4 regions of the Variovorax sp. GW821-FHT09D05 genome follow, and region 1 is predicted to be linked to each of the others. Evidence: predicted binding sites of a transcription regulator. Region 1 holds the regulator's gene; each other region holds the start of a gene.
The links. The regulator sigma-54, encoded in region 1, starts transcription at its own class of promoters, with help from an activator protein. The targets are predictions, from matches to a motif close to TGGCANGNAANCTGCTTT.

Region 1 (7,574 bases):
CGGTAGCGGCGGTAGGCGGTGTGCACCAGCGGCTCGTCGGTGGCGGCCAGCGAATTGGTGACGACGCTGATCTTCACGTTGCGGCCGCGGATCTCGCGCATCACCTCCAGCCCCGAGGCGCCCGGAATGAGGTAGGGCGAGACGATGGTCACCTCGGAGCGCGCACGGCGCATCTGCTCGACCACGTTGTAGCGCACGCTGTCGACGTCCAGCAGCGGCACGCCGCCGTATGAGGCGGTCTTGCCGATCACGCGCTCGGGCGAATCGGCGTAGGCCTCTGCGGTGGCCCAGATCAGTCCGAGCTTGCCGGCGTTCAGGTCTTCCGCCATCGGGCTGTAGCCAAGCAGGTCGTTGGGCGCGGGCGGCGGCGGCGGTGGCGTGGTGTCGGGGCCGGTGGCGACATCGAAGCGCTTCTGCAGCTCCTCGCGCGACAGGTCGCTGGCCACCACCGACTGGATCGGCCGCACGTAGATGCTGTTCCAGTACTGGTCGAACAGGCTGCCCAGCCGCGGGATCAGCGCGCCGGTGACGAAGGTGTCGAGGTCTAGAAAGTTCTCGCCCGCCGTGCGCCTGAAATACTGGTTGCCGATGTTGCGCCCGCCCGCCACCGCCATCGCGCCGTCGGCAATGAACAGCTTGTTGTGCATGCGGCGGTTCACGCGGCTGAAGTCGAAGAGCGACGCGCTGAAGCGCTTCAGCAGGCTGCCGCGCCCGGCCGGGAACGGGTTGAACAGGCGCAGCTCCACGTTGGGCGTGGCGGCCAGGCCGAGCAGCAGCTCGTCTTCGCCGGAGGTGTAGAGGTCGTCCATCAGCAGCCGCACGCGCACGCCGCGCTGGGCGGCGTCGCGCAGGGTGCGCATCAGGTAGCGGCCGGTCTCGTCGTTCTCGATCTGGTAGTACTGCACGTCGAGCGTGCGCTGCGCGCGACGGGCCAGCTGGATACGGGTGTCGAAGGCGAAGTCGCCGCCGGGCATGAGGCGAAAGCCGCTCAGGTCGGGGTCGGGCTGCGAGGCCAGCGCGATCTTGCCGAGCGCGGTGTCGGCTGACACGGCCATGGCCTTGGTGGGCGGGCGCGGCGCCTCGTCGGGCAATGTGGCGCAGCCTGCGAACAGCAAGACCGCCGCCATGACGAAAACCCAATGCCCACAACGCGAAAGCGACGGCAGGCGACGGGTCATCGGTGGCTTTCTACAGGGCCTTGCGAAGGTTGGCGGGCGCGATGCGCAGCGCCTCGCGGTACTTGGCCACGGTGCGGCGCGCGCACTCGATGCCCTGCTCTTTCAGCATCTCTGAAATCTGGCTGTCCGACAGCGGCTTCTTGATGCTCTCGGAGCTGACGAACTGCTTGATCAGCGCGCGCACCGCGGTGCTCGACGCATTGCCGCCGGTCTCGGTGCCCAGCGCCGAGCCGAAGAAGTACTTGAGCTCGACCGTGCCGAAGGGCGTGGCCATGTACTTGGCGGTGGTCACGCGCGAGATGGTCGATTCGTGCAGGCCCAGCTCGTCGGCAATCTCGCGCAGCACCAGTGGACGCATCGCGAGTTCGCCGTGCACGAAGTAGCTCTTCTGCCGCTCGACGATAGCGTTGCTCACGCGCAGGATGGTGTCGAAGCGCTGCTGGATGTTCTTGATGAACCAGCGCGCCTCCTGCAGCCGCTGCGACAGCGCCTGGCTGCCTTCGCCCTTGTGCGACTTGAGTGCGCCGGCATAGATGTCGTGCACGCGCAGGCGCGGCATCACCTCGGGGTTCAGCATGACGCGGAACTTCACATTGGTGCCGCGGCCCGTCTTGGTGACGATCACGTCGGGAATGACGATGTTGCGCTCGACGTCGACGAAGCGCCGGCCCGGCTTCGGCTCGAGCCGCGCGATGATCTGCAACGCCGAGCGCACCAGCTCCTCGTTGCTGCGGGTGAGCGTGGCCAGGCGCTTGAAGTCGCGGCGCGCGAGCAGCTCCATTGGCTGCTTGCAGATGGCAATGGCGGTCTTGCGGACCAGTTCTTCCTCGTCGGTCTCGTCCTCGCGGGCCAGGGCGCGCAGCTGGATGCCCAGGCATTCGCCGAGGTCGCGCGCGCCGACGCCGGCGGGTTCCAGGCTTTGCAGCAGGCCGAGCGCCACCTGAAAGTGATGCACGAGGTCGTCGAACTGGTCGTTGTCGTCGCCGGCCAGGCCCGAGGCCAGTGCGGGCAGCGAGTCTTCTAGGTAGCCGTCGTCGTTGAGCGATTCGATGAGAAAGCGCAGCGCGGCGCTGTCGTTCTCGTTCAGGCGCAGGCTCAGCGCCTGGCGATGCAGGAAGGACTGCAGCGACTCCTGGCTGCGCGCGAGTTCGGTGGCGTCGGCACGTTCGTCGTCGCCGAGGTTGTTCTGGCGCGCGGGCGCATCGCTGCCCCATTCGCTGTCGTCGGGCGCCATGTCGACGGTGCCGTCGCCTTCCCAGTCGGGCTCGCGCTCGGTGATCTCGGCAGCGGGGCCGTCGGTGTCGGCCGTGGTGGTGGTGCTGGTTTCGGTGGAAGCAGTGGACGCGCTGGCGGCGGGCGAAGCGAAGTCGCTTTCGCCGTCGCCGCTATCGCCGCCGTCGTCGCGCGGCACCGGGGCATCGGCCGTGTCGAGCCCGAATTCCTCGCGCGCCGCTTCTTCAGCCGTGCGCTCGAGGAACGGGTTCTCGTCGAGCATCTGCTCCACCTCCTGGCTCAGTTCGAGCGTGGAGAGTTGAAGCAGCCTGATCGACTGCTGCAGCTGTGGCGTCAACGCCAGATGCTGCGAGACGCGAAGGGATAGCCCTTGCTTCATGGGAACCGCTCCCGCCCTTACATGCGGAAGTGTTCGCCCAAGTACACCCTGCGTACTTCGGCGTTGTCGACGATCTCCGAGGGTGTGCCTTGTGCCAGCACATGCCCGTCGCTGATGATGAAAGCGTGATCGCAGATGCCCAGCGTTTCACGCACGTTGTGGTCGGTGATGAGCACGCCGATGCCGCGCTCCTTCAGGAAACTGATGATCCGCTGGATCTCGATCACCGCGATCGGGTCGATGCCGGCGAAGGGCTCGTCCAGCAGGATGAAGCGCGGCTGCGTAGCCAGCGCACGCGCAATTTCGACGCGGCGGCGCTCGCCGCCCGACAGCGCGAGCGCGGGCGAATCGCGCAGGTGGTCGACGCGCAGGTCGGCCAGCAGCTCGGCCAGGCGCTCGTCCATGTGCTGCTTCGACAGCGGCGCCATCTTGCCGTTCTCGTCGGGCTCGCTCTGGAGCTCGAGCACGGCGCGCACGTTTTCCTCGACCGTGAGCTTGCGGAAGATCGAGGCTTCCTGCGGCAGGTAGCTCAGGCCCATGCGGGCGCGGCGGTGGATCGGCATGTGGGCGATGGGCTCGCCGTCGATGCTGATGTCGCCCGCGTCGGCGCGCACCAGGCCCACGATCATGTAGAACGAGGTGGTCTTGCCCGCGCCGTTCGGCCCGAGCAACCCGACGACTTCGCCCTTCTGCACGTCGAGCGAGACGTCTTTCACGACCGTGCGGCTGCCGTAGCTCTTCTTCAGGCCGCGCGCGATCAGGCGGCTGCCCGGTGCGCCGTTGGCGTCCTGCGTTCCTGCGGTTTCGATCACTTGCGGGTTTCTCCCTGGTCACTGAGCGTGGTGCTCTGGCGCAGGCCCTTGCCGGGTGCGGGCGTGGGCGCCGGCGGCGCCGCCTTCGCGCCGGCCGGAGCCGAGGCACCGGCTGCCGGTGCGGTGGCGGCCTTGGGGGTCAGGATGGTCTTGACGCGCCCGCCCGGGGTGGACGCGTTGACGGCGGTGTTCGGCGGCACGGTGGAACCGTTGACCGTGTAGGTGTCGTTGCTCTGGTCGTAGACGATCAGCGCGCCCTGGCTCTCGTCGTTCGGCGTAGCGCCGAGCAGGCGGCGCATGGTGGCGTTGCGGATGAACTTGACGTTGTCGGCGCGGCTGTCGTACTCGATGACTTCCGACTCGCCCTCGATCCACTCGTCGGGCGCATTGCGTTTCTGCTTGTAGTAGGCCCGCTTGCCCGGTGCCGCCGTGACCACGCCGTACTGGTAGCCCTCGGGGTCCTGGCGTACATCCATGCGTGCGCCGCGGATGATGATCGTGCCCTTCGTAACGAGCACGTTACCGGTGAACACGCTGGTCTGCTTCAGGTCGTCGTAGCGCATCGAGTCCGACTCGATGTTCATCGGCTTGGTGCGGTCGGCGGTTTCGGCCAGTGCGCCCGAGGCAAGGCCGGCCAGCAACAGCGCGCCGGCGGCCAGGCGGCCGATGCGACGAAGGAAGGGAGTGGTGGGGTGAGAGTGCAATGTCATAGAGGCACGAAACTTGCTCGGCATTGTATGCGGCTGATTGCGTCAGCCCCGCACGCACAGATGAAAAAGCCCGCCGATGCGGGCTTGACTTTCTTCCTGGAACACCGCGGAACCGGCTCCGCCGGACCGCGATCCTGGGGGGTCAGCCCTTCTTCGCTTCGCCGATCAGATAGTTCACGACCTGAAGCACTTTGGTCATGTTGCCGGCGGTTTCGCCATCCACATACCAGCGGCCGGCCACGGCCATTGCCGGCACGCCAGCCACCTTGTAGGCGTCGGTCATTTGCGAGGCGCGCTTGGCCTTGCTGGCCACGCCGAAGGAGGTGAAGACTTCCTTGAACTTGGCGCCGTCCAGGCCGTTGGCGGCGGCCCAGGCAATGATGTTGGCGTCGCCGTTCACGTTCTGGCGCTGCGCGTGGATCGCGTTGAACACCTTCGGCTGATATTCGTCGACCTTGCCCATCGCCTCGAGCGCGTAGTACAGGCGCTGCTTGGCTTCGACGTCGTTGCCCACGAAAGGCACGGGGATGCGGCGGAAGGCGACTTCCTTGGGCACCGTCTTGATCCAGGCTTCCAGCGCCGGCTCGAAGTCGTTGCAATGCGGGCAGTTGTACGAGAAGAACTCGACCACCTCGATCTTGCCGGCGGGCGCGTCGACCGGCACGCGCTTGTCGAGCACCAGGTACTCGGTGCCGGCCTTGGGCGCACGCGCCTGGGCGTGGGCCGGGTTGGCAGCCAGGGACAGCAGCCCGAGCGAAGTGGCGGCCAGCGAAAAGTCACGACGTTTCATTGAAAGAGCTCTCCAGTTGTTACGGCAGACTGAGCCGGCGCGCGGCGGGGAGTTCCCCCTCATCCGGCGCGCCCGAGGCAGTGGATGGTGGCGGCAAACGCCGCGCGGCGAAGCTTAGGGGCTATTTGTGTCGGCTGCCGGGTCAGCGCTGCACGCGAACCAGCGCCGAATCCATGCCGCCGCCGTCGAGCCGCTCCTTGAGGCGGTCGGCGTCGTCCTTCTTGTTGAAGGGGCCCGCGCGCACGCGGTAGACGGTGCGGCCCGCCTGCTCGCGCTCGGTGACCTTGGCCTCGACGCCCATCAGCGACAGCTTGGCGCGCTGGGCCTCGGCGTCGTCGGTGGTGCGGAAGGCGCCGGCCTGCACGAAGTACATGAACGGATCGGGGCCCGAACTGCTGCTGCCGGCATTGCTGTTGCTGCTCGGTGCGGCCGACGCGGTGGTCGTGCTGCCGGAGCTGGCGCCGCCGCCCGAGCGCGCCCGGGCCAGGTCGCCCAGCGGATCGTTCGACGGCGGCAGGGCATTGGCTTCGGCCGGCACCGGCGCAGGGCGCGGCGGCTTGGGCGCCACCACCACGGGCACCGGCGGTGCGGTCGTGGGCGGGGCGGTGGCAGGGGCCACGGCGGTGGTGGCCGGCTCGCCGGTGACGGGGTTGACCGGGCCGGTAGGTGCGGGCGCCGGCTTGGCAGCGCCTGCCTTGCCGGCCAGCGGCGCGTTCGGGTCCCAGTCGCGGTTCTTGCGGGCTTCGGCCTCGTCCTGCTCGGCGCCGCCGCGCTGCGTCTTGGTCACGAACGGGATCGGCACCTTGGTCACATAGACCGCGATGCCCAGCGCGACGCCCAGGCCGAGCACCAGCCCGATGATCAGGCCGATGACGATGTTGCCGCGTTGTCTGGTTGTCTTCTTCATGGTGAGGAGGTTCACATCTTGCTCGGCGCACTGACGCCGAGAATCGCGAGGCCATTGTGCAGCACCTGCGCGGTCGCGGCGACCAGCGCCAGGCGGGCCAGCTTGACCTTTTCGTCGTCGACCAGGATGCGCTCGGCGTCGTAGTAGCTGTGGTAGCTGGCGGCCAGCTCGCGCAGGTAGAACGTGACGTCGTGCGGGGCGAAGTCCTTCGACGCAGCCGTCAGCATGGCCGGGTACTTGGCCAGCAGCAGCATCAGCGCCTGGGCCGCCGGGCTTTCGAGCGGCGACAGGTCGACGTCCTTCAACGTGGCCGCGTCGCCGCCCCAGCCGGCCAGCACCGAGCAGATGCGCGCATGCGCGTACTGCACGTAATAAACCGGGTTGTCGTTGTTTTTCGTCACCGCGAGGTCGACGTCGAAGGTGTATTCGGTGTCGGGCTTGCGGCTGAGCAGGAAGAAGCGGATGGCATCGGTGCTGGTCCACTCGATCAGGTCGCGCAGCGTGACGTAGCTGCCGGCGCGCTTGCTGATCTTGACCTCTTCGCCGCCCTTCATGACGCGCACCATGGTGTGCAGCACATAGTCGGGGTAGCCCTCGGGAATGCCTTCGCCCGCCGCCTGCAGGCCGGCGCGCACCCGGGCGATGGTGCCGTGGTGGTCGGTGCCCTGGATGTTGATGACCTTGTGGAAGCCGCGCTCCCACTTGGCGATGTGATACGCGACGTCGGGCACGAAGTACGTGTACGTGCCGTCCTGCTTCTTCATCACGCGGTCCTTGTCGTCGCCGTAGTCGGTCGACTTCAGCCACAGCGCGCCGTCTTGTTCGTAGGTCTTGCCGGCGGCCACGAGCTTCTGCACGGCAGCTTCGACGCGGCCGCTGGTATAGAGGCTGGACTCCAGGTAGTACTGGTCGAAATGAACGCGGAAGGCCTGCAGGTCGAGGTCTTGCTCGCGGCGCAGATAGGCCACGGCGAACTCGCGGATCGCGTCGATATCGTCGATGTTTCCGCTGGCGGTGACTTCGCGGTCTTCCGACTTGACGGTCTTCTTCGCCTTGAAGTCTTCGGCGATGTCGGCGATGTAGTCGCCGTTATAGGCAGGGGCCTTCTCGCCGCTGGGCCATTCGGCGTCGCCGGGCTTGAAGCCGCGGGCGCGCAGCTGTGTGCTGGTGGCCAGCGTCTGGATCTGCACGCCGGCGTCGTTGTAGTAGTACTCGCGCCAGACGCTTTCGCCCTGCGAGGCGCGCAGGTTGCAGATGGCGTCGCCCAGTGCCGCCTGGCGGCCGTGGCCGACGTGCAGCGGGCCGGTCGGGTTGGCCGAGACGAACTCGACCAGCACCTTTTCGCCGGTGGCGGGCTGTTGCCCGAAAGTATTCCCGGCCGACAGCACCTCGCGCACGATCTGCTGCTTGGCCGTCGTCTTCAGGCGGATGTTGAGAAAGCCGGGCCCGGCGATCTCGATGGCCTCGACCCATTGGCCGAAAGCGGGGGTGGCGAGCAGCGCAGCGCTCAGTTGCTCGGCCAGTTCGCGGGGCTTGCGCCCCAGCGGTTTGGCGAGCTGCATGGC
Region 2 (7,574 bases), on a different contig from region 1:
TCGACGTCATGTTTCTCGAGCCAGACCGCAGTTCGGGCCTCGACAGGCTGCGAGAGATGGCGAGCGGGCCGTTGAGCAACGTGCCGGGTCTGGCCGCCGAGGTCGAGCGACTGGCGCCTGGCCTCGACCATGACGCCACCTTCGCCGCGGCGCTGAGCGGCCGGCGCGTGGCACTGGGCTACTACTTCACGCGGACCGAGGCGCCGAGTGCCAAGGGACAGCTGCCTGCTGCCCCCTTGCTGCCAGCCGGGGCCTTCCCCTCGGGCGGGATCTACGCAACGACCTGGAACGGCTTCGGTGCCAGCCTGCCGGCGTTGGCGCAGGCCGCGCCAATGGCGGGTTTCCTGAATACGCTGGTTGGCGCCAACGGCGACGGCGTCATTCGCAGCGTGCCGCTCATCGCCCGCTACGAAGGCGACAAGGCGCAGCCGGGTTACTACGAGTCGCTGGGGCTCGCCGTCTACCGCCTCGCAAACGGATCGCCGCCCGTGCAGCCGGCCTTTGCGCCCGGAGGAGCCGCCACGCCGCAGCTCGAATCGCTGAGAGTGGGCCGCCTGCGAATTCCGGTCGACGGCACGGGTAGCATGCAGGTGCCGTTTCGCGGCCCAGGCGGCGCGGATGGAGGATCGTTCCGCTACGTGCCTGCTGCGGACGTGCTCGAAGGTCGGCTGGGACCGGGCGAGCTGAAAGACAAGATCGTGCTCCTGGGCGCCACGGCCCCGGGGCTGCAGGATTTGCGTGCCACACCCGTCGAGGCTGCGTTCCCGGGGGTGGAGGTGCATGCCAACGTCGTCTCCGCCCTGCTCGACCATCGCCTGCTCAGCGTGCCCGACTACGCGGTGGGCTATGAGGTGCTGCTTGTCGCGGTGACGGGGCTCGTGCTGGCCTTCGGACTGTCGTTGCTGTCGGCGCCTCGCGCCCTGCTGCTGGCCGCGGGGACGATCGCCGCGCTGATCGGTCTCAACACCTGGTTGTACGTGAGCCACAGCCTCGTGCTGCCCCTGGCGTCGGCGCTGACGATGACGGCGCTTGCCTTCGTGTTCAACATGAGCTGGGGCTACTTCGTCGAATCGCGTGCGCGGCGCGGCCTGGTGCGGCTCTTCGGCACCTACGTGCCGCCACAGCTCGTCAACGAAATGATGGAGCACCCCGGCCGCTACAGCATGCGCGCCGAGAGCAAGCCCATGACCGTGATGTTCTGCGACATGCGCGATTTCACCCGCCTGTCGGAGCAGATGGCGCCGGCCGAACTGCAGGCCTTTCTCAACACCGTCTTCAGCCGACTCACCAACGTGATCAGCGCGCACCGCGGCACCATCGACAAGTACATGGGCGACTGCGTCATGGCCTTCTGGGGCGCACCCATCGACACACCCGACCACGCCACGCTCGCCGTACGGGCTGCGCTCGACATGGCCGACGCTGTGCACGACATCAACCGCATTCACCGCGCCAGCGGCCGGCCCGAGATCAGCGTGGGCATCGGCATCAACAGCGGCCTGATGAGCGTGGGCGACATGGGCTCCGCCGCGCGCCGCAGCTATACCGTGGTCGGTGACGCGGTCAACCTCGCATCCCGCCTCGAGGGCCTGAGCGGACACTACGGCGTGCAAGTCGTGGCCAGCGGCGCGACATGCGAGCTGGCGCCCGACTACATCTGGCAGGAACTCGACAGCGTTCGCGTCAAGGGAAAGGCACAAGCCGTTGCCGTTTTTACGCCGCTGGCCGTGCGCACGCCCGAGGCGGTGGCGCAGACCCGGCAACTGCTCGGCCGCTGGAGCGAAGTGCTCGCGGCCTACCGACGGCAGGACTGGGCGATGGGCCGAAACTTGCTGGCCCCCCTGCTCGCCGCGGATGCCAAAAAAGTCCTTTACCAGCTCTATGCCCAGCGTTTAGCCTCGATGGCGTTGCGACCACAAGACCCTGATTGGGATGGCGCAACCCGGTTCGAAACCAAATGACGACAGACACACACAAGGGGTCTCTCACAATGCAGGTTCGTGTGCTGGGTTGCTCAGGCGCCATAGCCAAAGACTGCCGCACCACCTCTTTCCTGGTCGACACGGACCTGCTCGTCGATGCGGGCACGGGTGTTGGAGACCTCACGCTCGAAGAGATGGTCTGCATCGACGATGTCGTGCTCACCCACAGCCACCTCGACCACATCGCAGCGCTCCCATTGATGCTCGACGCCGTCGGCAGCCGCCGCAAGCGGCCGCTGCGCGTGCATGCGCTGAGGGCCACCATCGATGCGCTGCGGGCGCATGTGTTCAACAACGTCATCTGGCCGGATTTCGAGAGCATTCCCAGCATCGAGGCGCCGTTCGTGAGCTTTCACGTCATTGCCGTCGGGCAAATGCTGCCGCTGGGTAGCCGTGAGCCCAAGCTGGTCGAGGTGCTGCCTGCGGTTCACACCGTGCCGGCGTGCGGTTTTGCCGTGAGACGGGCCGAAGGCGGTGCCCACTGGGTGTTCAGCGGGGATACCGAGCGCAACGCGCCCTTCTGGGAACGTGTGAATGCGCTCGACGTCGCGATGCTGGTGATTGAAACAGCCTTCAGCAGCCGCGAGCAGGCCCTGGCCGAGCGCAGCCTGCATCTGTCGCCCGCTGTGCTGGCCGACGAGCTGGCGCACATCGGGCCGGGGAAGCAGTACCCGATCTACATCACCCACACCAAGCCCACCGAAACCGACGAGATCATGAGCCAGATCGAGGCGCTGATGGACGAGCAGGTAGCGGGGTTGGCGCAGCGGGACATACGCTGGTTGAAGGCGGATGGGATCCTGACTTGCTGATGCTGGGCGATGCGTTGGCATGACAAATTTGTCACCAAGCGTGGCATCTTGAAGCAACTTGTGTCACATGTCGTAACGACAATGTGATCAAAGTTGACGTGTTCGGTCAGCAGGAGGCTCCGGGGACGGGTGGCACAGATGCTGCGGAAGGTACCTCGCTCCGGGCAGGTTCCCGGGCGTAACAACCAACCAACCTGGAGTTAGTGAATGAACCGTCGTTCTATCGCACGCAATGTGCAAAAGGGTTTCACCCTTATCGAATTGATGATCGTTGTGGCGATCATTGGTATTTTGGCTGCTGTGGCTCTGCCGGCTTATCAGGATTACACCGTGCGCGCGCGCGTAACGGAAGCGTTGGTCATGGCTTCTGGTGCTAAGGCGACTATCGCTGAAAATGCCGCTAACGGCGCTTCTTTGGCTACCGGCGTCGATGCAATTGCCTCAGGCTCTGGCCTCAAGAACCTGAAGACGATGGCGACGGATTCGACCAACGGCACAATTACCTTGGAAACGACCGACGCTGCTGGCGCTTTGACGCTGACACTTAAGCCCACTTCGAATGGGGCTGATTTGGCCAGCGGTACCCTTCCAAGTGGCCCGGTCAAGTGGACCTGTGCTGTTTCGACTTCGGCCAAGAACAAATACGTTCCGACTGAGTGCCGTGTTGGGACCTAATTGGCGTAATTCCGAATTTGATTGCAATTAGTTAAATGAGAGCAGTTGCAGCTATGTAAAAAGCCCCCGAAAGGGGGCTTTTTTATTAATTCAGCGGCATAATATGTTTGTTGGAAATTCCAGAAATGCGTCGGCCGCTATTGCGGTTGGCGGCGTGCTTCTCTCTTTTTCTTGGTTACTCCCAAATCATACTTTACCTTGGCGCGCTTTCCATTCGGATGCCTGGCTGTCCATATTAATAGCTCTTTTTGCCTTTCCGGCAATTTTAAATTGCCAGTCAAAACTTCAATTCCACGCGATGGAGGTTCTGGCGTTGGCCTTGGTGCCATGGCTCTATCTTCAACACGCCATTGGGTTGTTGCCATTTTTTGGGCAAAGTGTAATTTCAGCGAGCTATATCGCAGGCTTTGCCGTAGCAATTTTTGTGGGCCAGCGATGGCAGTTTTGGAGGCCCGAATGGCTCGCTGATTTCTTATTTATAGCAATTGGCATTGCATCAGTAATTTCGGTTGGTCTTCAATTGCAGCAATGGTTAGGCACTGCGCAGGATCAGGCGCTGGATATTTGGGTTGCGACAAGTTCCGTTGGCAACCGTCCCTACGCAAATATGGGACAAGCCAATCAACTGGCTACCTTGCTTTTATGGGGGATCCTCGCCGTAGGCTGGGGAGTACTGGGGAAAAAAATTCGCCCCTGGCTTGGAGTTTTGTTGTGCGCAATTTTTATGTTCGGTGTAGCTTTAACGCAGTCACGAACGGGTGCTGTTGGGGTGTTTGTAATATTGTCAGCATCCTGGTATTGGCGCGCACTGTGGAGTGATTCAATAGCTCGCCCTCGGTTGTATTTGATGGCCGCGGGCCTTTTCTTTTTTGCGCTGATTGGGAGCGTGCGAACAATCAGTCAAGACTTGGTGCTTGATGCACCAAGTTCTATGATGACCCGTGCGAGTGGCGAATTGAGGCCAACGATATGGAGGATTTTTGGAGACGCATTGTCCTTGCGGCCTTGGCTAGGTTATGGCTGGAGTGATGTCTTGCCTGCGCAACTCGCTGTTGCAGAATATCACCCCGCAATGGGGTATTCTTTTTTTCAGTCTCATAACTTGTTCTTGGACTTTTGCCTTTGGGCAGGAGTGCCTCTTGGGGTGCTGATTTCGACAGTCTTGGCGGCTTGGCTGATCATTGCAGCGCGCCGTATAAAATCGCCCGGGCAAGCCATTTATTTTTTAATGGTCGTTGTTATTGGAATTCACTCTATGCTCGAACTTCCCCTCCACTATGCATACTTCCTGCTACCAACTGGACTGATAATTGGGGCATTAACCTCGGATTTGAAAATTTTGAGGTTGGGGGAGATGTCAAAGGAGCGAGGGCGAAACTTCCTTCTGGCGCTGTGGGCAGCAAGTGCAATTTTTTTGGTATTGATCATTCGCGACTATTTTTCTGTTGAGGCGACTTATCAATCAATGCAGCTCCAGCGGGCCGGAATCGAGAGTAAGGCCGCTCTTGGCCTTCCTGATGTTGTTTTGCTCGATCAGCTTCGTGAATCGCAACGCTTTATTCAATTTGAGCCAACCGGAAATGATTCGGCAGAGCAAGTGCAATGGGCTGAAAATATGGTGGCGCTCGTGCCTAGTCCGGCGGGGTTTATGAAATTGGCAATTCTTCTAGGATTGAATGATCGGCCCGTTGCCGCGCAACAATGGTTAACTAAAATGTGTCGCATTGTTCCTCGCGACCAATGTGAAGCCGGGCCTAAAAGATGGTCGCTGGCTCAGGAGAAATTCCCACGTCTTAAATCTATTGATTGGCCAAAGGAATAAGGCAGGATTGCCTGGCGCCCGTGTGAAATTAAGATGAAATACATCGCAGTAAAGAATCAGCTACTGAGCCTGCCTCGATTGAAAAAGCAGGCCATCGTAATTTTCTTGGATGCGATTCTGGCAATCATTTCGATGTGGCTGGCATTCACATTGCGGCTCGACATCTTGCACCGACCAGTAGGCGTAGAGTGGTTCGCGTATGCGTTGTCGCCCATATTGGCGGCTCCTGTTTTCATTAAATTTGGCCTGTATCGTGCTATCTTTCGCTACACAGGCTTGACTGCAATATTGACTACGGGCAAGGCTGTTGCAATCTACGGTGCTCTACTTTTTCCTTTCGTCTGGCTGCTCTATCATTTGGGGGGAATTCCCCGAAGCCTGATTGTGTTGCAGCCCCTTATATTCTTGTTGTTGATCAGCAGTAGTCGAGCCCTAGGCTGGTATTGGTTGCAGGGTGCCGCAACAAAGATACAAAATCGCTTGCTGGTATATGGCGCGGGAATGGCAGGGGCGCAAACTGCCGCTGCACTAAGTGGCTCAAATCAATATTCCTTGGTGGGTTTCATTGATGATGATCCCGCGAAGCAAGGCCGCACGATCAATGGAATTTCCGTTTACTCACCTAACCGGGCACCTAACTTGGTTAAAGAGCTGGCCGTGACTGATGTTCTTTTGGCTTTGCCGAGTGCAAGCCGACACAGGCGGAATCAAATTCTCAGCCAGTTGCAATATTTGCCGGTACGAATTCGGTCACTGCCCGGTTTGCTCGACCTCGCCAGCGGAAAAGTATCGGTAGACAATTTTCAAGATCTGGACATTGAAGATCTGCTCGGACGGGAGCCCGTTGCATCGCATCCTGGAGAGATCAATTTTGGAATGGAGGGGCGAGTAGTACTGGTAACCGGTGCCGGAGGCAGCATTGGAAGCGAACTTTGCCGTCAAATTCTGCTGTCAAAATCCAGCAAACTTCTCTTAATTGATCATAGCGAATTTGCGTTGTATCGCATTCATCAGGAACTCTTGGAACTGGTTGCGGTACGCGATCTGCCGGGGGAACTGGTGCCGCTATTGGCGAATATTTGCAATTTTGAACGGATTGCCGCGATATGTCGAATCCACAAGCCAGCCTTTGTGTATCACGCGGCTGCTTACAAACACGTGCCCATGGTCGAACGTAATCCGGGTGAAGGCGTAGTCAATAACATTCTGGGAACTTTGAATACGGCTCATGCGGCCATCGATGCCGGCGTTGAGCGCTTCGTACTGATATCAACGGACAAAGCGGTCCGGCCCACGAACATCATGGGCGCTAGCAAGCGCATCGCTGAGATGGTGTTGCAATCAATTGCTGAAGGCGAGGGCCATCTATCAGAGAGGTCGAACAATTGGGCTGCGACCGGCGGTAGGGCCAAGCTGACTTGCTTCTCAATAGTCCGCTTCGGGAATGTGCTTGGTTCCAGCGGGAGCGTCGTCCCCCTTTTTAGATCACAGATCGCGGGTGGAGGACCGATTACGGTAACGCACCCCGACGTAACGCGTTACTTCATGACCATCCCTGAGGCTGTTCAGTTGGTTCTGCATGCTGGTGCCATGGCGGAGGGCGGCGATCTTTTCGTACTGGATATGGGCGAGCCCGTCAAAATCCTCGACTTGGCCGAACGCATGGTTGCGCTGTCCGGGCGCACTGTGCGTAGCGATGCTCGCCCAACCGGCGACATCGCGATTACGTTTACCGGCTTGCGGCCCGGCGAGAAACTGTATGAAGAGTTGCTGATCGGGGAGAATCCGCTGCCTACTCAGCACCCCCGTATCATCCGAGCGAGAGAGGACTTCATGGAGTGGCCCGCGCTCAAGCTGCATTTGCGGAACCTCCTGCAGGCGGCGCGAAGCGACAACATCTCAATGATGAAAGATGCGCTTCGCACCTTGGTGCCCGGTTACGTTCCCGAAGGAGTTCCGATTGAATAGCGCGACCTCGGCCGAGATGAAGTTGGCCATCATCGGGCTCGGGTATGTAGGCCTCCCGCTCGCCGTGGCCTTTGGAAAGCTGATGTCCGTCGTTGGCTTTGACACGAATACGCGTCGCGTCGAAGAGCTCAAGGCGGGGCACGACAAGACGCTAGAAACCGCGGCAGCCGACCTGCACGAAGCAACGCATTTCACGCCCACGGCTGATCCGGCTGAACTGCGTGGCTGCAATGTGTTCATCGTGACAGTGCCTACGCCTGTCGACAGCGCAAACCGGCCCGATCTCACGCCGCTGCTGAGTGCGAGCGAGACGGT
Region 3 (7,574 bases), on a different contig from region 1:
CCGAAACCCATCCCGGTGCAGCGCAACTCGCAGAGCTGCAGCAGCGACTGTCGCAGGCGCAGCGCCCGGTGGTCATCCTGGGCGGCAGCCGCTGGTCGGAGAAGGCCACGCAGCAGTTCGCGGATTTCGCGGCCGCGTTCTCGCTGCCCGTGTACTGCTCGTTCCGTCGCCAGATGCTGATGTCGGCCGAGCACCCCTGCTATGCGGGCGACCTGGGCCTTGGCGCCAATCCGCGCATGCTGGAGCGCATCCGCAACGCCGACCTCGTGCTGCTGGTCGGCGGGCGCTTGTCCGAAGTACCGTCGCAGGGCTACGAGCTGCTGGCGATTCCGCAGCCGAAGCAGGCGCTGGTGCATGTGCACGCCGACGCCGACGAGCTCGGCAAGCTCTATCGTCCGGCGCAGGGCATCCACGCCACGCCGCAGGCTTTCGCGGAAGCCGTGTCCACGCTGCGCCCCGCGCAAACGCCGGCCTGGCAGGCAGAAACGAAGACCGCCCGCGAAGACTTCCTGCGCTGGAGCGACCCGGCTCCCATCCGCATTCCCGGCCCGCTGCAGATGGGCGAGGTCATGCAGCACCTGCGCGAAGTGCTGCCAGCCGACACCATCTTCTGCAACGGTGCGGGCAACTTCGCCACCTGGGTGCACCGCTTCTGGCCCTTCCGCTCCTACGCGAGCCAGCTTGCGCCCACCAGCGGCTCGATGGGCTACGGCCTGCCGGCCGGCGTCGGCGCCAAGCGGCTGTGGCCGCAGCGCGAAGTGGTCGTGTTCGCGGGCGATGGCGACTTCATGATGCACGGCCAGGAATTCGCGACGGCCGTGCAGTACGGCCTGCCGATCATCGTGGTGCTGCTCGACAACGCCATGTACGGCACGATCCGCATGCACCAGGAAAAGCACTACCCCGGTCGCATCAGCGCCACGCAGTTGAAGAACCCGGACTTTCGCGGCTATGCCGAAGTGTTCGGCGGCCACGGCGAACGCGTGACCAGCACCGAAGAATTCGGCCCCGCGCTGGCTCGTGCGCGTGCCAGCGGCAAGCCGGCCATCCTGCATTGCCTGCTGGACCCGGAGGCGATCACCCCGGGAAGCACCCTGCAGTCGATTCGCAAGGCAGCGCTGGCTGCAAGCTGAGCACCCGGTGTCATTCGCACGCACCCCGAAAAGACTCAGCGCAACCCACCCACATAGCGAGGCGGCGGCGTAGGCGGCGTCCCATCGGGCTGCCGCGCCGCCAACCGCGCAGCGCGAGCCAGCGGCTCCATCGCCTGCTCCAGCCGTGTCGCCAACTGGTAGAGCTCCTCGTCCTTGGTGTCAGCAGCGTGCGCGCGCGTCATGCGCACGATCTCGGCCGCGTACTCGGCATTGGTCGCCATCCACTCGGTGTCGGTCACGCGCCCATGCTTTCGCCGCAGCGCCACGTGAAGGCGGGCAGCAAGGGCGATGCGTTCGCTTTCGGACATGGATGGCATGGTTCCTCCGTCGGTGGGTCAACTACTCCCGAGATGTTCTCTGTGCTGTGCAAGATCGAGGCCCAGCACCTCGCTGTCGGCATCGACGCGCAACCCGACCATGATGTGCACCAGAAACAGCACCACCGCCGTCCCCGTTGCGCTGTAGATAGCCACGCTGCCGACGGCGATCGCCTGCGTCAGCACGTCGCCCGTGGCGCCCGAGATGCGCGCATCGGCGAACACGCCCGTCAGCAGCGCGCCCACGATGCCACCGATGCCGTGCACGCCGAACACGTCGAGCGAGTCGTCCGCGCCAAGCAGGTGCTTGAGCCCGGTGGCGCCCCAGTAGCAGGCCAGCCCCGCGATCGCGCCGATGGCCAGCGCGGACAGCGGCGTGACGAAGCCGGCTGCCGGCGTGATGGCCACCAGCCCCGCCACCAGGCCCGAGCACAGGCCCAGCAGCGAAGGCCTGCGCCGCACGATCCATTCGCCGAGCATCCAGCTCATGGCGCCGGCCGCCGCCGCGATGTGCGTCACCAGCATCGCCAGGCCCGCGCGCCCGTCGGCCGCCACCGCCGAGCCCGCATTGAAGCCGAACCAGCCTACCCACAGCAGGCCCGCGCCCGTCATCGTCATCGCCAGGCTGTAGGGCTCGAAGGCCTCGCGCCCGTAGCCCTTGCGCGGCCCGAGCGCATAGGCGCACACCAGCCCCGCGATGCCCGCGTTGACGTGCACCACCGAGCCGCCGGCGAAGTCGAGCGCGCCCATCTGCGCGAGCCAGCCGCCCGGCTCCCACACCCAGTGCGCGACAGGTGCGTACACCAGCACGCTCCAGAGCAGCGCGAACCACAGGATCGCCGAGAAGCGCATGCGCTCGACAAAAGCGCCAAGCACCAGTGCGGTGGTGATGATCGCGAAGGTCAGCTGGAACATCGCGTAGACCGACTCAGGCACGTTCGGCGCAACGTGGCTCACCGCCACCTGCCCGGCCTCCTTCAGGTACTCGAAGCCCGAGAACCAGAAGCGCCCGGTGCCGCCCAGCCAGGGCCAGCCCTCGGTAAAGGCCAGCGAATAGCCCACCGCGAACCAGGTCAGCGAGACCGCCGCGGCTATCGCCACCACCCCCGCCATGGTGGCCAGCACGTTCTTGCGGCGCACCATGCCCGCATAGAAGAGTGCGATGCCGGGCAGCGTCATCAGCAGCACCAGCGCGGTCGAAGTCATCATCCATGCGGTGTCTGCCGCGTTGATGGAGGCGTGCGGAGCCAGGGCCATGACCGTTTCTTCTTCTTGAAGTGATGGACCTTGGTGCTGCGTGCACAAGTCGTGCCACATCGTTAACTATCAGAAACACTTTGGTTCGCAAATCGGGCTTTCTCGGTAAGGCAAAGCGGGTAATTCCCAATGCACTGAGGCGGTGCGCACCCTAAAGTCTGCCCACTCGCGAACGGGCCCTGCTCGTGCTGCCGAGGGTCCGAGGAGACAATCCCCAAGCAACAATAAAAATGCTTCAAAGGCTCCGTACGAGATGCCGTGTTTGACTTTGAAAGGCGCCGCTGGTCGGCGCCTTTTTTATGCCTGCATGACTTGATACACCTGCATCTTCAGCTCCTTTTTTGATAGCGCCACGGGTGGGGTAGTCCTCCCCCTATGGAAATGCTGGTGGTAACGGGCGCCTCGCTGCTCGCCGTGTTTCCGGGCGCACCGCCGGCGACCCTGCCGGGCACCAACAAGAGCGCGTCTATTTGGGGCACCCCGAGCAAAGGCCCCAAATGAAAAAAGCCCCCGGAGCGGGGGCTTCTTACAGGGACCGGAGCGCTCACTCCTCGACGAAGGCTTCCTCGCGCTTGGCCTTGATTGCGGGCAGCAGCACGATGCCCAGCAGCAGCGCAGCCGCCACCAACAGCCCCGCCGACAGCGGCCGGGTGATGAATACGCTCCACGCACCGCGCGACAGCAGCAGCGCGCGCCGCAGGTTCTCTTCCATCATCGGCCCGAGGATGAAGCCCAGCAGCAATGGCGCAGGCTCCGTGCGCAGCTTGATGAACAGGTAGCCGATGAAGCCGAAGGCCGCCACCATCCACACGTCGAAGGTGTTGTTGTTGGTCGAGTACACGCCGATCGCGCAGAACAGCACGATGGCGGGGAACAGGAACTTGTAGGGCACCGTCAGCAGCTTGATCCACATGCCGATCAGCGGCAGGTTCAGGATGATCAGCATCGCGTTGCCGATCCACATCGAGGCGATCAGGCCCCAGAACAGCTCGGGGTTGCTGGTCATGACCTGCGGGCCCGGCTGGATGTTGTGGATCGTCATTGCGCCCACCATCAGCGCCATCACCGCGTTGGGCGGAATGCCCAGCGTCAGCAGCGGGATGAAGGAAGTCTGTGCACCGGCGTTGTTGGCCGACTCGGGCGATGCCACGCCGCGGATGTTGCCCTTGCCGAAGGGCACTTCGCCGGGGCGCATGCGGATCTTCTTCTCCAGCGCATACGAGGCGAACGAGGCCAGCAGCGCGCCGCCCCCAGGCAGGATGCCCAGTGCAGAACCCAGGGCCGTGCCGCGCAGCACCGCGGGCAGCATGCGCTTGAAGTCGTCCTTGGTGGGCCACAGGCCCTTGACCTTGTGCGTGAACACTTCGCGCTCGTCGTCGGGCTGCGAGAGGTTGCCGATGATTTCGCCGTAACCGAACACGCCCATGGCGATCACCACGAAGCCGATGCCGTCGGTGAGCTCCGGAATGTCGAAGCTGTAGCGCGCGACACCCGAGTTGACGTCGGTGCCCACGATGCCCAGCAGCAGGCCGAGCACGATCATCGCCACTGCCTTCAGCAGCGAGCCCGAAGCCAGCACCACGGCGCCGATCAGGCCCAGCGTCATCAGCGAGAAGTACTCGGCCGGACCGAACTTGAAAGCCAGCTCGGTCAGCGGCGGCGCGAAGGCGGCCAGGATCAGCGTGCCGACGCAACCCGCGAAGAACGAGCCGAGGCCGGCCGCGGCGAGCGCCGGGCCTGCGCGGCCCTGCCTTGCCATCTGGTAGCCGTCGATACAGGTGACCACCGAGGACGACTCCCCTGGCAGGTTAACCAGGATGGCCGTGGTCGAGCCGCCGTACTGCGCGCCGTAGTAGATGCCGGCCAGCATGATCAGCGCCGACACGGGCGGCAGCGCGTACGTGGCGGGCAGCAGCATCGCGATGGTTGCGACCGGGCCGATGCCCGGGAGCACGCCGATCAGCGTGCCCAGGATGCAACCCAGCAGGCAGTACAGCAGGTTGGTGAAGGTGAAGGCAACGCCGAAACCGATGGAAAGGTTGTGGATCAGGTCCATGGTGTGCGCTCCTCAGCCCGAAATGAAAGTGGGCCAGACCTGGATCTGGAGCTTCAGTGCCCAGATGAAGGCCACGTAGCTGCCAGCCGCCAGGATGGTCGAGAGGATCAGCACGTCGCGCAGCTTGAAGTGCTCGCCCGCCATGCTCGAGATGATCGTGAGCGCGTAGATCGCGATGATCATCCCCATGGCCGGCAGCCCGATGCTGGGCAGGCCGCCCAGCAGCACGCCGAAGGCCAGGTTGGCGCCGAGCACGAAGGCCAGCGGCTTCCAGGCCCATTTGCCGATCGGGTGGCCGTCGGTGGTTTCGACCACCAGTGCCTGGAACATGATGATGGCCCCGAGGATGGCCAGCAGGATGCCCAGCATGAGCGGGAAGTAGCCCGGCCCCATGCGGGCGCCGTCGCCGATGGTGTAGGTGGTCGCGCCTATCGCAAAGGCGCCCCCCACGGTGGTGAACATGACTCCTGAAAAGAAGTCAGCCTGACTCTTGATGCGCATGTCGTCTCGCCCCTCTTGTATGGAAGGGTGAGGGTCGTTCTGCGGGCCTGACCGTTGGCTGACCTGCCCGGTACGGACAAATGCTTACCGCAGGGCTAGGGTTCTCCCTCGACGCCCCCTGCGCCACAGAGGGCCACAAACGAAAAAAGCTCCCGAAGGAGCTTTTCATTCAGAAGCCCGAAGGCTCTGGAGGGAAGGGCTTAGTAGCCGCCGCGACCACCGCCGCCGCCGCCGTAACCGCCGCCACCACCGCTGCGGCCACCGCCGCCGCCGCCGTAACCGCCGCCGCCACCACCACCGTAGCCGCCACCACCACCACCACCGCCGTAGCCGCCGCCACCACCGGTACGGGGGGGACGAGCTTCCATCGGACGGGCTTCATTCACCGTCAGGGCGCGGCCCTGCAGCGAGTGGCCGTTCATGGCTTCGATGGCTGCGAGTGCTTCAGCATCCGAACCCATTTCGACAAAGCCGAAGCCCTTCGAACGGCCGGTGTCACGTTCCATCATGACCTTGGCGCTGACGATTGCGCCGAACTCGCCAAAGGCTTGTTCCAGGTCGTTGTCACGCACGGAGTAGGCGAGGTTGCCTACGTAGAGTTTCTTGCCCATTGAGGGACTCCTAATTCAAACCAACAAGACAAAGCGATGGAGTCCCAGAATCACAACAAACAAAATGCGCTGTGGCGCGAAACTGACCGATCACCGAATTACGTGCACGGGAGACAAAGCTCACAGACACGTAGGCCGGATTATCCAGCCCTAATTGCAAAAAACGTGGCGAAATCGTGTGTTATTGAGAAACATCCCGGCGCGACGGGCGGTTTCGCAACGGTTTCAGCAGGTCCGAGAGCCCGTTGTGGTCTATTTCATGCATCAAATGGAGTAGCCGGCCTATTTCCCCCGAGGGAAAACCCTCGCGTGCAAACCACGTCAGGTAATTTCCGGGCAAATCGGCAATCAGCGTGCCTTTGTGCTTGCCAAAAGGCATTTCGAGCGTCACCAGCCGCTGCAGGTCTTCAGGTTTCATCGCGTGCTCAGCCTCCCGCCCGCTTGACCGTGTGGCCCTGCTTCATGAGTGCGGCAATCACTGTTTCGCGATGGTCGCCCTGGATTTCGATCACGCCGTCCTTCACCGTACCGCCCGAGCCGCAGGCCGTTTTCAGCTGCTTGCCGAGTGCCGTGAGCGCCGCCGCATCGAGCGCGACGCCCTTGACCACCGTCACGCCCTTGCCTTTGCGCCCCTTGGTCTCGTGCGATACACGCACAATGCCGTCGGTGGCCGGTACGCGCGCCTTGAGTTCCTTGCAGCGGCACTGGGCCACCGGCTCCCCGCAGTCGGGGCACATGCGCCCGCCCGCCTCGGTGGAGTACACCAGGGCGCTGCCGGACTGATTGCGCTGCTGTTTCATCGTCGACATTCGATTCGTCTCTTCTCTCTCTGTCTGCTTACATGCCATTCGACTCACTGGGCCTGATCCCCGCGCTCGTGCAGGCTGCCGCCCAAAGCGGCTACGCCGCGCCGACCGCCATCCAGGCCGCGGCCATCCCCGCGATTCTGCAAGGTCGCGACGTGCGGGGCTCGGCGCAGACCGGCTCCGGCAAGACCGCAGCATTTTCCCTGCCCCTGCTGCAGCGCCTGGGCGCTGAACGCGCGCAGGGCTCGTCGCGCCGCGTGCGTGCCCTGGTGCTCGTGCCCACCCGCGAACTCGCGGCCCAGGTCGGCGAAACCATGCGCAGCCTGGCGCAGCACCTGCCCGAGCGCCTGAAGATCGTCGTCGCATTCGGCGGCGTGTCGATCAACCCGCAGATGATGGGCCTGCGCGGCGGCGCCGACATCGTCGTTGCCACTCCCGGCCGTCTGCTCGACCTGGTCGAGCACAACGCGCTGAAGCTCGATGCCGTGTCGATGCTCGTGCTCGACGAGGCCGACCGCCTGTTCGACCTCGGCTTTGCCGAAGAACTCGGCCGCATCCTCGCGCTGCTGCCCAAGCAGCGCCAGAACCTGCTGTTCTCCGCCACCTTCCCGAGCGCCATCCAGGCATTGGCAGATGGCATGCTGCACGACCCGGCCGTCGTCGACGTGCAGGGCGAGCCCGGCACCGAGCCGAACATCGTGCAGCGCGTGATCGAGGTCGACGCCGCCCGTCGCACGCAGCTGCTGCGCCATCTGCTGAAGCAGCACGAGAACGAATGGGACCGCGTGCTTGTCTTCGTCGCCACACAGCACGCGGCACAGATCGTGGCCGAGAAGCTCTACAAGAACGGCATCTACGCAGTGCCCTTCCAC
Region 4 (7,574 bases), on a different contig from region 1:
GGCCGAGTGCCGCGAGCGCATAAGGCACCGCGAAGTCCGGCGTGCTCGCGAGCCAGTTGAGCACGATGCTGCCGCTCATTGCGCAGCCTCCCCGCCCACGCGGCGCAGCCGGTGGCGAATGAAGAAGTCGCTCGACGCCACGCACACCACGATCACCGCCTGGATGAGCTGCACCATCGAGAACGGCACCTGGTAGAACACCTGCAGGCTGCGTCCGGTGACGAACAGTGCCGCCACCAGCAGCGCAACCACCGTGGCCGCGAGCGGGTTGTTGCGCGCGAGAAAGGCGATGAGGATGCCCGAGAAGCCATAGCCCTGATAGAAGGCCTGCGTGAGCCGACCCTCCTGCCCCGCGACCACCGCGAAGCCCGCGAGCCCGGCCATCGCGCCCGACAGCAGCACCGCGCCGTAGATGGTGCGCCGCACCGGCACGCCGTTGGCATGCGCGACGCGCGGGTTCGCATCGACGAAGCGCAGGTAGAGCCCCACGCGGCTCACGCTCACCAGCCACCACGCCAGCAGCGCGACGATGCTCGCAAGCAGGATCGAACTGCCGATGCCCGCACCCAGCTCGGGCAGCCGCTCGAACAAGCGGAACTGCGGCGAGTACGGAAAGTTGTCCTTCGGGTCCTTCCAGCTGCCGTAGACCAGGTGCAGCAGGAAGTTGGCCGCCATGTAGTTGAGCATCAGCGTCGAGATGATCTCGTTCACGCCCAGCTTCAGCTTGAGCCACGCGGGGCCCAGCACCCACAGCAGGCCGCAGCCGATGGCTGCCGCAAACATCAGCGGCAGGCGCAGGTTCTCGGGGCCGATCTGCCACATCGAGATGGTGGTCGCGCCGATGGCGCCCCAGATCATCTGGCCCTCGAGGCCGAGATTCCAGAAGCGCGCGCGGAATGCGATGGAGCCCGCGAGGCCGACGAGGATCATCGGCGCGGCCTGGAACAGCACGGCGCGGAAGTTCTGGCCGTCGAAGAAGGTCTGCATCACGAACTCGTTGGCGAGTTCGTCGGCGGGCACGCCCGCGGCCACGAGGATCGCCGCGGAGATGGCGAAGCCCACGAGCAATGCGGCCGCGAGGATCAGCGCCTGCCAGCGCCAGGCCATGTGCTGGCGGATTTCGAGCGCGTAGCGGCGGCGCGCGAGCGGTTGTGTGTGCTGCTGCGAGTTCACCTGGGTCCTGGGTGCTTGTGCCATGTCGACGGAGAGCGAGGCATCAGCCATGGTCCACCATCGCCTGTCCGATGGCCTGCCGGTCGGCGGGTTGAGCGAACTCGCCGGCGATGCGCCCGCGCGTCATCACGCCCACGCGGTCGGCAAGCTGCAGTACTTCGTCGAGGTCTTCGCTGATCAGCAGTACTGCCGCGCCGCTGTCGCGTGCGGCGCGCAGCCGCGCATGCACCTCGGCACTGGCGCGCACGTCGAGCCCGCGGCTCGGGCTGTGCGCAAGCACCAGCGTGGGCGACTTGCCGAATTCGCGCGCGAGCACCAGCTTCTGTGCATTGCCGCCCGAGAGCAGCGCGGCCTTCTGCGCGACCGAGCGCACGCCCTGCACGTCGAAGGCGCGCACCGCTTCCTGCGTGTCGCTCTGGATGCGGCCGCGGCGCAGGCGCCACACGGGGCCGTAGCGGCCGGTGTGCACGCGGCCGATGGCGTAGTTCTCGGCCACCGAGAGGCCACCCGCGAGCGCGAGCCCGTATCGGTCGGCCGGAATGGCTGCAATGCCGATGCCGCGGCGTGCCGATGCGGCCTTGGTCTTCAGGTCGCCGTGGCCTTCGAGTCGTATCTCGCCTTCGGTGGCTTCACCCGGCAGGCCCATGATCGCGCCCGCCAGCTCGCCCTGGCCGTTGCCGCCTACACCGGCCAGGCCGTAGATTTCGCCCGCGTGCAGTTCGAGATCCACGCCGTCGAGCACGCGCCGGCCTTCGGGCGAGGCGGGTGTGCGCAACCCGCGCACCGAAAGGCGCACGGGGCCGCGCGATGCGGTCGAAGCCTGGAATCCTTGCGTGGCAATCGATTCACCCACCGTGAGCTTCACCAGCTCGGCGACCGATGCTTCGCCCGGCTTCAGCGTGGCCACCGTGCGCCCGCCGCGCATCACCGTCACGCGGTCGGCATACGTCTTCACATCGGCCATCTTGTGCGTGACCAGCACCACGGCGGAACCGGCGCGCGCCAGGCCCTGCACCGTCTGCAGCAGGCGCGCGGCCTCCTGGTCGGTCAGCACGGCCGTGGGCTCGTCGAGGATCAGGATGCGCGCACCCGCGAGCAGCACCTTGAGGATCTCGACGCGCTGCTGTTCGGCAATCGACAGTGCATCGATGCGCTTGGACGGATCGATGTCGAAGCCCAGCTCCGAGGCCTTGTTGCGAATGTCGCGCTCGATCTCGCGCAGCCGCTCGCCATGGCTTTGGAACTCGGCCGGCGGCGGCGCGGTGAGCAAGATGTTCTGCGCCACCGTGAAAGGCCGCACCAGCTTGAAATGCTGGTGGACCATGCCGATGCGGTGTTTTGCCGCGTCACGCGGACCGGCGAAGCGCACCGCGTTGTCGTCCACCAGCAGCTGCCCGGCCTCGGGCGCATAGAGCCCGGCCGCGATGTTCATCAGCGAAGACTTGCCCGCGCCGTTCTCGCCCAGCAACGCATGCACCTCGCCCCAGCGCGCGGCAAAGTGAGCGTCGGTCAGCGCCGCGAAGCCGTCGAAGGACTTGCGGATGCCAGTGAGTTCTAGCGCGTTGTTGGGCATGAAATTACTTCTGCGTGACCACGCCCTTGACGAACCAGTCCATCTTCCACAGGTCGGCATCGGACAGCACCGCGCCCTTGGCAACGCGCTCCTTGCCGTCGCGGTCGGCGAGCGGGCCGGCGTAGACCTGCTTGCCCTTCATGATCGCGTCGCGCTCGGCGGTGATGACCGCGGCCTTGTCCTTGGGCACGGCGGGGCCGAAGCCCGCGATGTCGGTGCCGCCGTCCTTCATCTCGATGAAGGCGCCGTACTGCGCGGGCTTCCAGTTGCCGGCCATCACCTTCTTCAGCTCCGGCGTCAGGAAGCGGTCCCACACCCACACCGAGGAGCACAGCGTGGCCTTGGGTGCGAACTGGCGCAGGTCGCGGTGGTGGCCGGTGCCGTACACGCCGCGCTCCTGCGCGACGATCTGCGGCGTGGGGCTGTCGACGTGCTGGCCGATCACGTCGGCGCCCTGGTCGATGAGTGCGGCGGCGGCGGCGCGTTCCTTCACCGGGTCGTTCCAGGCGCCGGTGTAGATCACGTTGACCGTGGCGTTCGGGTTCATCTTCTGCGCGCCGAGCGCGAAGGCGTTGATGGTCCAGTTCACAACGCCGAAGGGGTTGGCCGCGACGAAGCCGAGCTTGCCCGTCTTCGATGCAGCGCCGGCGGCCATGCCGCAGAGGTACTGGCTTTCGTAGGTGCGGCCGTAGAACGATTCGAGGTTGCTGCCGTTGGTGGTACCTGAGCCGTTGAGGAAGGCGACATCGGGGTACTTGGCGGCCAGGTCCTTGAAGCTGTCGGAATAACCGAAGGCCGTGCCAATCACGATGTTGGCGCCGCGCTGGATGAACTTCTCCGCCGCGGGCTTGATGGCCGATGCGTCTTCGGGCACGTTCTCGACGAACTGGATCTTCTGGCCGATTTCCTTTTCGATCTTCACGCGGGCCTCGTCAAAGGCCTGCGTCCAGCCGCCATCGTTCTTCGGGCCGAAGTAGAGCATCGCGATCTTCGGCTTGTCCTTCAGCGTGAAGCCGTCGGCGGCTGCAGCGGGCAGGGTGGTGAAGAAGGCGCCGCTGGCCGCGATGGTCATCGCGAGGCCCAGGCCGGGAGTGAGGGTGCGCAACTGCATGGGACTACCTTTGGTGAGAGGCTTTGAAGAAAGGGAGGACGGAAAAAAGAGAACGAGCGCAGCGCACGTCACATCATGAAGTTGATGCGGAACACATTGCCCTCGGGATCGAGCAGCACCGACTGGTACCAGTTGTAGTAAGTGACGTATGGCGGCTTGATGAGCGTGGCGCCGGCTTCGAGCGCGACCGGCACCATGCGGTCGACGTCGGCCTGGCTGTCGACGTCGATGTTCAGCAGGAACTTGACGCCGCGTGTGTCTGAAAACTCGCTCAGGTGCAGCAGTTCGTAGGCATCGAGTGCGTTGAAGCCAAGGCTCGATTTGCCGGTGTCCAGGCCTCGGAAGATGGGTGAGCGGATCGCTTCGATCTCTTTGAAACCGAATACTCGCTGGTAGAAGCCGCTGAGTGCGACCACGTCTTTTGCGAAGACGTTGACGTAGGAGAGGTGGGCCATGTTCAGTTGCTCATTGGGCGTTTGCTGTTGTTCTTGTTCGGGGTGCGAGCGCGCCGTCGGCGTGATCGAGCCCCGAAGAACAGCAGGCAGTCATCTCAAACCATCGCCTTCGTGCCACCAAAGGTCGTCTGCTTGACGAACTTCGACGTCAGGTGGTCCCCAGAAGAAATCGGCGCGTATTTCGCCGACTCCCCTGGCGCGAGGCAGCTAGGCAGGCACTCGACCATCGCGTCGTAGTTCGGCTGATGGAAGAACACCAGCGATTGCCGGCGGTTGGTGCTCGCGATCTCGAAAGGCGGGTTGATCACGCGGTGCAGCGTGGACACCCACTGGTCGTTGGTCCACTGCATCATGAGGTCGGCGATGTTGACCACCAGGCCACCCTCGACCTGCGGCACGTCCACCCACTGGCCGGCTTTGTTGAACACCTGCAGGCCCTTGTCGTCGGGCAGCACGATGGTGAGGCTGCCGTAGTCGCTGTGCGCGCCCGCACGCAGCTGGCCGGGCAGCGGCTGCTCGCGCTGCGGCGGATAGCTCAGCACGCGGAACATGCTGATGTGCTTGTCGATCTTGTCGTCGAAGAAGGTCTCGGGCAGCGACAGACCGAGCGCGAAGACACGCATCAGCGAGCGCGAGAGATCGCTCATCGCCTCGAAGTAGCCTTCGTAGGCTTCGCGGAAACCCTCGATGGGCGGCCAGCTGTTGGGCTCGAAGTGCGGGCCGGCGGCGGGGCCGCGGTGGTAGTCGTCTTGCGGCACGTTCGACGGGCCGATAGAGAAAGATTCCTTCAGGTCGCCGGGAGCCGCTTCTTCGAGGCTGTACGAGAGACCTTCCTCGCCCACCGCGCTGTAGCCGCGCACCGCGTCTTCGCGCGGGCGGTCGACCTTGCGCTTTTCGCCCAGCGGCATGTCGAAGAACTTTCGCGAGAGCGACGACACGCGCGAGATCAGCCCGGGCGCAATGCCGTGGTTCGTGATGACGAGAAAGCCGATGCTGCGGCAGGCCTCGTCGACCTTCTTCGCGACCTCGGCCTTGCCTTCGGCGGTGCCCGCGAAGTAGGGCGCTAGATCGATGATGGGTACGGACAGCAGGGTCATGGCAGGTTCCTCATGCTTGGCATGCCTTTCGCCATGCAACGTCTGTGCCAGTTGGACCAAATGGACAAAACGCATCCGTCGCGTCAGCATGGTGCGCAACGACGCGCTGCGAAGGCTGCTGCGGCGCAAGGCGATGCACCACGGCCTTACAGTGGTGCGCTGTGTTGCCTGCCGATTCACCAACGAACGAACAAGAGCGAGGGAAGATGCCGAAGACCAAAGCGCTGGCCGCCAGTGCCAGCAAAGAGAAGAGCCCGGCGCGCAAGCGTGCAAAACCCGCGGTGCGCAGCGCGTCCGCGGTGAGCCGCCGGCTGCGCCAGATCGAGGACAAGCGCAGCGCGATCCTCGGTGCGGCGCTGGGGCTGTTCTCCCGCTTCGGCCTGCACGGCACGTCGATCGACCAGGTGGCGGCACGTGCCGATGTATCGAAGAGCAACCTGCTCTATTACTTCGCGAACAAGGAAGAGCTCTACGTCAACGTGCTGCGCGATCTGCTCGCGCTGTGGCTCGAGCCACTGCGCGGCTTCAGTGCCGAGCAGGACCCGGGCGAGGCCATCGGCGACTACATCCGCCGCAAGCTGGTGGTCTCGCGCGACCGGCCCGATGCATCACGGCTCTTCTGCCTGGAAATGATCCAGGGCGCGCCGCTGCTGCGCGACGAGCTCGACCGCGAACTGCGTACGCTGGTGGAGAAAAAATCTGAGGTGATTCGCGCGTGGGTCGAAGCGGGAAGGCTGGCGCCCGTCGATCCGCATCACCTGATCTTCGCGCTGTGGGCGGTGACGCAGCACTACGCGGACTTCGGCGTGCAGGTGCAGGCGCTGTCGGGGCATACGCTGGACGATGAGGCGTTCTTCGAGAAGACCGTGGAGAACGTGCAGCGCATCTTTCTTCAAGGCATCACGCCGCGCTGAGTCAGGTGGATTTCAGTGCGGCGGCGCCGCGATCTCGTGATAGCGCCGGTCGAAGTAGATCAAGCCCTGCGTCGCGCCACCTATGGCAATGGCTACCGCTTCGCAGAACAGCACGTCGTGCGTGCCCGCGCTCGTCGCATGCACCACGCGGCAGTCGAAGGAAACGGCCGCGTCGTCGAGCATCGGCGAGCCGGTGGTCTTGCGGCTCCAGTTGCCGGCGGCGAAGCGCTCGTCCATCGGCGTCTTGCCGCCGAACAATGCGGACAGCGACTGGTGCCCCGCGGCCAGCACGTTCACGCACAGCACGCCATTGGTCTTGAACGCCGGGTACACCGAGGCCGAACGGTTCAGGCACACCAGCAGCGTCGGGGGCTCGTCTGTCACGCTGCACACGGCCGATGCCGTAAAGCCGGCGCGGCCCGCGGGGCCGTCGGTGGTGATGATGTTCACCGCCGCGCCCAGCCGCGCCATCGCGTCGCGGTAGTCGGCCTTCTCCAGGCTCGGCAGCAGGCCGGCGGGGTTCGATGACGATGAAGCAGCGTGGGAGGCCATGGCATTCAGCAGCATGTGGTGAGTCCTTCAGGCCAGCACGCAGGCCTCGTCGAAGGGCAGCCGCGGCAGGCGGCCGAACACCTTCGACGCATCGCCGTGGCCCAGGTTGATGAGGAAGTTGACGGTCCAGTCGGTGCCTTCGAAGAAGGCCGCGTCGACTTTCGCCTTGTCGAAGCCCGACATCGGGCCTGCATCGAGGCCGACCGCGCGCGCTGCGAGCAGCAGGTAGCCCGCCTGCAGGCTGGCATTGCGAAAGGCGGTTTCGTGCGTGGCCTCGGGGCTGCCGGTGAACCAGCTGCGCGCATCGGCATGCGGGAACAGCGTGGGCAGCTTGTCGTAGAACTTGCGGTCCCACGCGGCGATGACCGTGACCGGTGCGGCCATGGTCTTGTCGAGGTTGCCCTTGGAGAGAGCCGGTGCGAGGCGCTGCTTGCCTTCGGGCGTGCGCACGAAGACGAAGCGCGCGGGCGAGCAGTTGGCCGATGTGGGGCCGAGGCTCGCCAGCGCATAGATCTGCTGCAGCTGTGCGTCGGTGACGGGTTCGTCGGTCCAGCCGTTGTGGGTGCGTGCGCCGGTGAAGAGCAGCGACAGCGCGGCGTCGTCGAGTGTGGATGCAAGAGTGGTCATGCTGGAACGGCGGATGCGCTGACCCGCGAGAGAAAGTCGAGCAGGCTGCGGTTGAAGGCTTCGGCCTCGGTC

Region 2: AC07O3_RS07060 (pilin) is a predicted target of sigma-54. The motif match lies at 2,925-2,942, and genes of this name have one in related genera.
Region 3: AC07O3_RS27740 (ammonium transporter) is a predicted target of sigma-54. The motif match lies at 2,768-2,785, and genes of this name have one in related genera.
Region 4: AC07O3_RS05015 (isopenicillin N synthase family dioxygenase) is a predicted target of sigma-54. The motif match lies at 5,442-5,459, and genes of this name have one in related genera.

What each region holds. Positions count from the first base shown of each region.
Region 1 covers NZ_JBWKOZ010000007.1:426,556-434,129, forward strand. The annotation lists gene AC07O3_RS21225 (phospholipase D family protein) at 1-1,178, opposite strand, end outside; gene rpoN (RNA polymerase factor sigma-54) at 1,189-2,790, opposite strand; gene lptB (LPS export ABC transporter ATP-binding protein) at 2,808-3,602, opposite strand; gene lptA (lipopolysaccharide transport periplasmic protein LptA) at 3,599-4,312, opposite strand; gene AC07O3_RS21245 (thiol:disulfide interchange protein DsbA/DsbL) at 4,455-5,102, opposite strand; gene AC07O3_RS21250 (SPOR domain-containing protein) at 5,245-6,009, opposite strand; gene argS (arginine--tRNA ligase) at 6,021-7,574, opposite strand, start outside.
Region 2 covers NZ_JBWKOZ010000002.1:524,338-531,911, reverse strand. The annotation lists gene AC07O3_RS07070 (CHASE2 domain-containing protein) at 1-1,961, shown strand, start outside; gene AC07O3_RS07065 (3',5'-cyclic-nucleotide phosphodiesterase) at 1,991-2,794, shown strand; gene AC07O3_RS07060 (pilin) at 3,002-3,469, shown strand; gene AC07O3_RS07055 (PglL family O-oligosaccharyltransferase) at 3,573-5,291, shown strand; gene AC07O3_RS07050 (polysaccharide biosynthesis protein) at 5,325-7,259, shown strand; gene AC07O3_RS07045 (nucleotide sugar dehydrogenase) at 7,276-7,574, shown strand, end outside.
Region 3 covers NZ_JBWKOZ010000011.1:130,901-138,474, forward strand. The annotation lists gene AC07O3_RS27730 (thiamine pyrophosphate-binding protein) at 1-1,133, shown strand, start outside; gene AC07O3_RS27735 (hypothetical protein) at 1,169-1,471, opposite strand; gene AC07O3_RS27740 (ammonium transporter) at 1,490-2,728, opposite strand; partial or broken gene AC07O3_RS27745 (sulfite exporter TauE/SafE family protein) at 3,104-3,208, shown strand; gene AC07O3_RS27750 (tripartite tricarboxylate transporter permease) at 3,273-4,784, opposite strand; gene AC07O3_RS27755 (tripartite tricarboxylate transporter TctB family protein) at 4,797-5,285, opposite strand; gene rbp (RNA-binding regulator) at 5,486-5,896, opposite strand; gene AC07O3_RS27765 (DUF3820 family protein) at 6,078-6,314, opposite strand; gene AC07O3_RS27770 (translation initiation factor Sui1) at 6,322-6,696, opposite strand; gene AC07O3_RS27775 (DEAD/DEAH box helicase) at 6,738-7,574, shown strand, end outside.
Region 4 covers NZ_JBWKOZ010000002.1:105,789-113,362, reverse strand. The annotation lists gene AC07O3_RS05040 (ABC transporter permease) at 1-79, opposite strand, end outside; gene AC07O3_RS05035 (ABC transporter permease) at 76-1,197, opposite strand; gene AC07O3_RS05030 (ABC transporter ATP-binding protein) at 1,217-2,746, opposite strand; gene AC07O3_RS05025 (BMP family ABC transporter substrate-binding protein) at 2,751-3,857, opposite strand; gene AC07O3_RS05020 (VOC family protein) at 3,926-4,312, opposite strand; gene AC07O3_RS05015 (isopenicillin N synthase family dioxygenase) at 4,408-5,409, opposite strand; gene rutR (HTH-type transcriptional regulator RutR) at 5,616-6,323, shown strand; gene rutF (NADH-dependent FMN reductase RutF) at 6,336-6,890, opposite strand; gene AC07O3_RS05000 (malonic semialdehyde reductase) at 6,903-7,502, opposite strand; gene rutD (pyrimidine utilization protein D) at 7,499-7,574, opposite strand, start outside.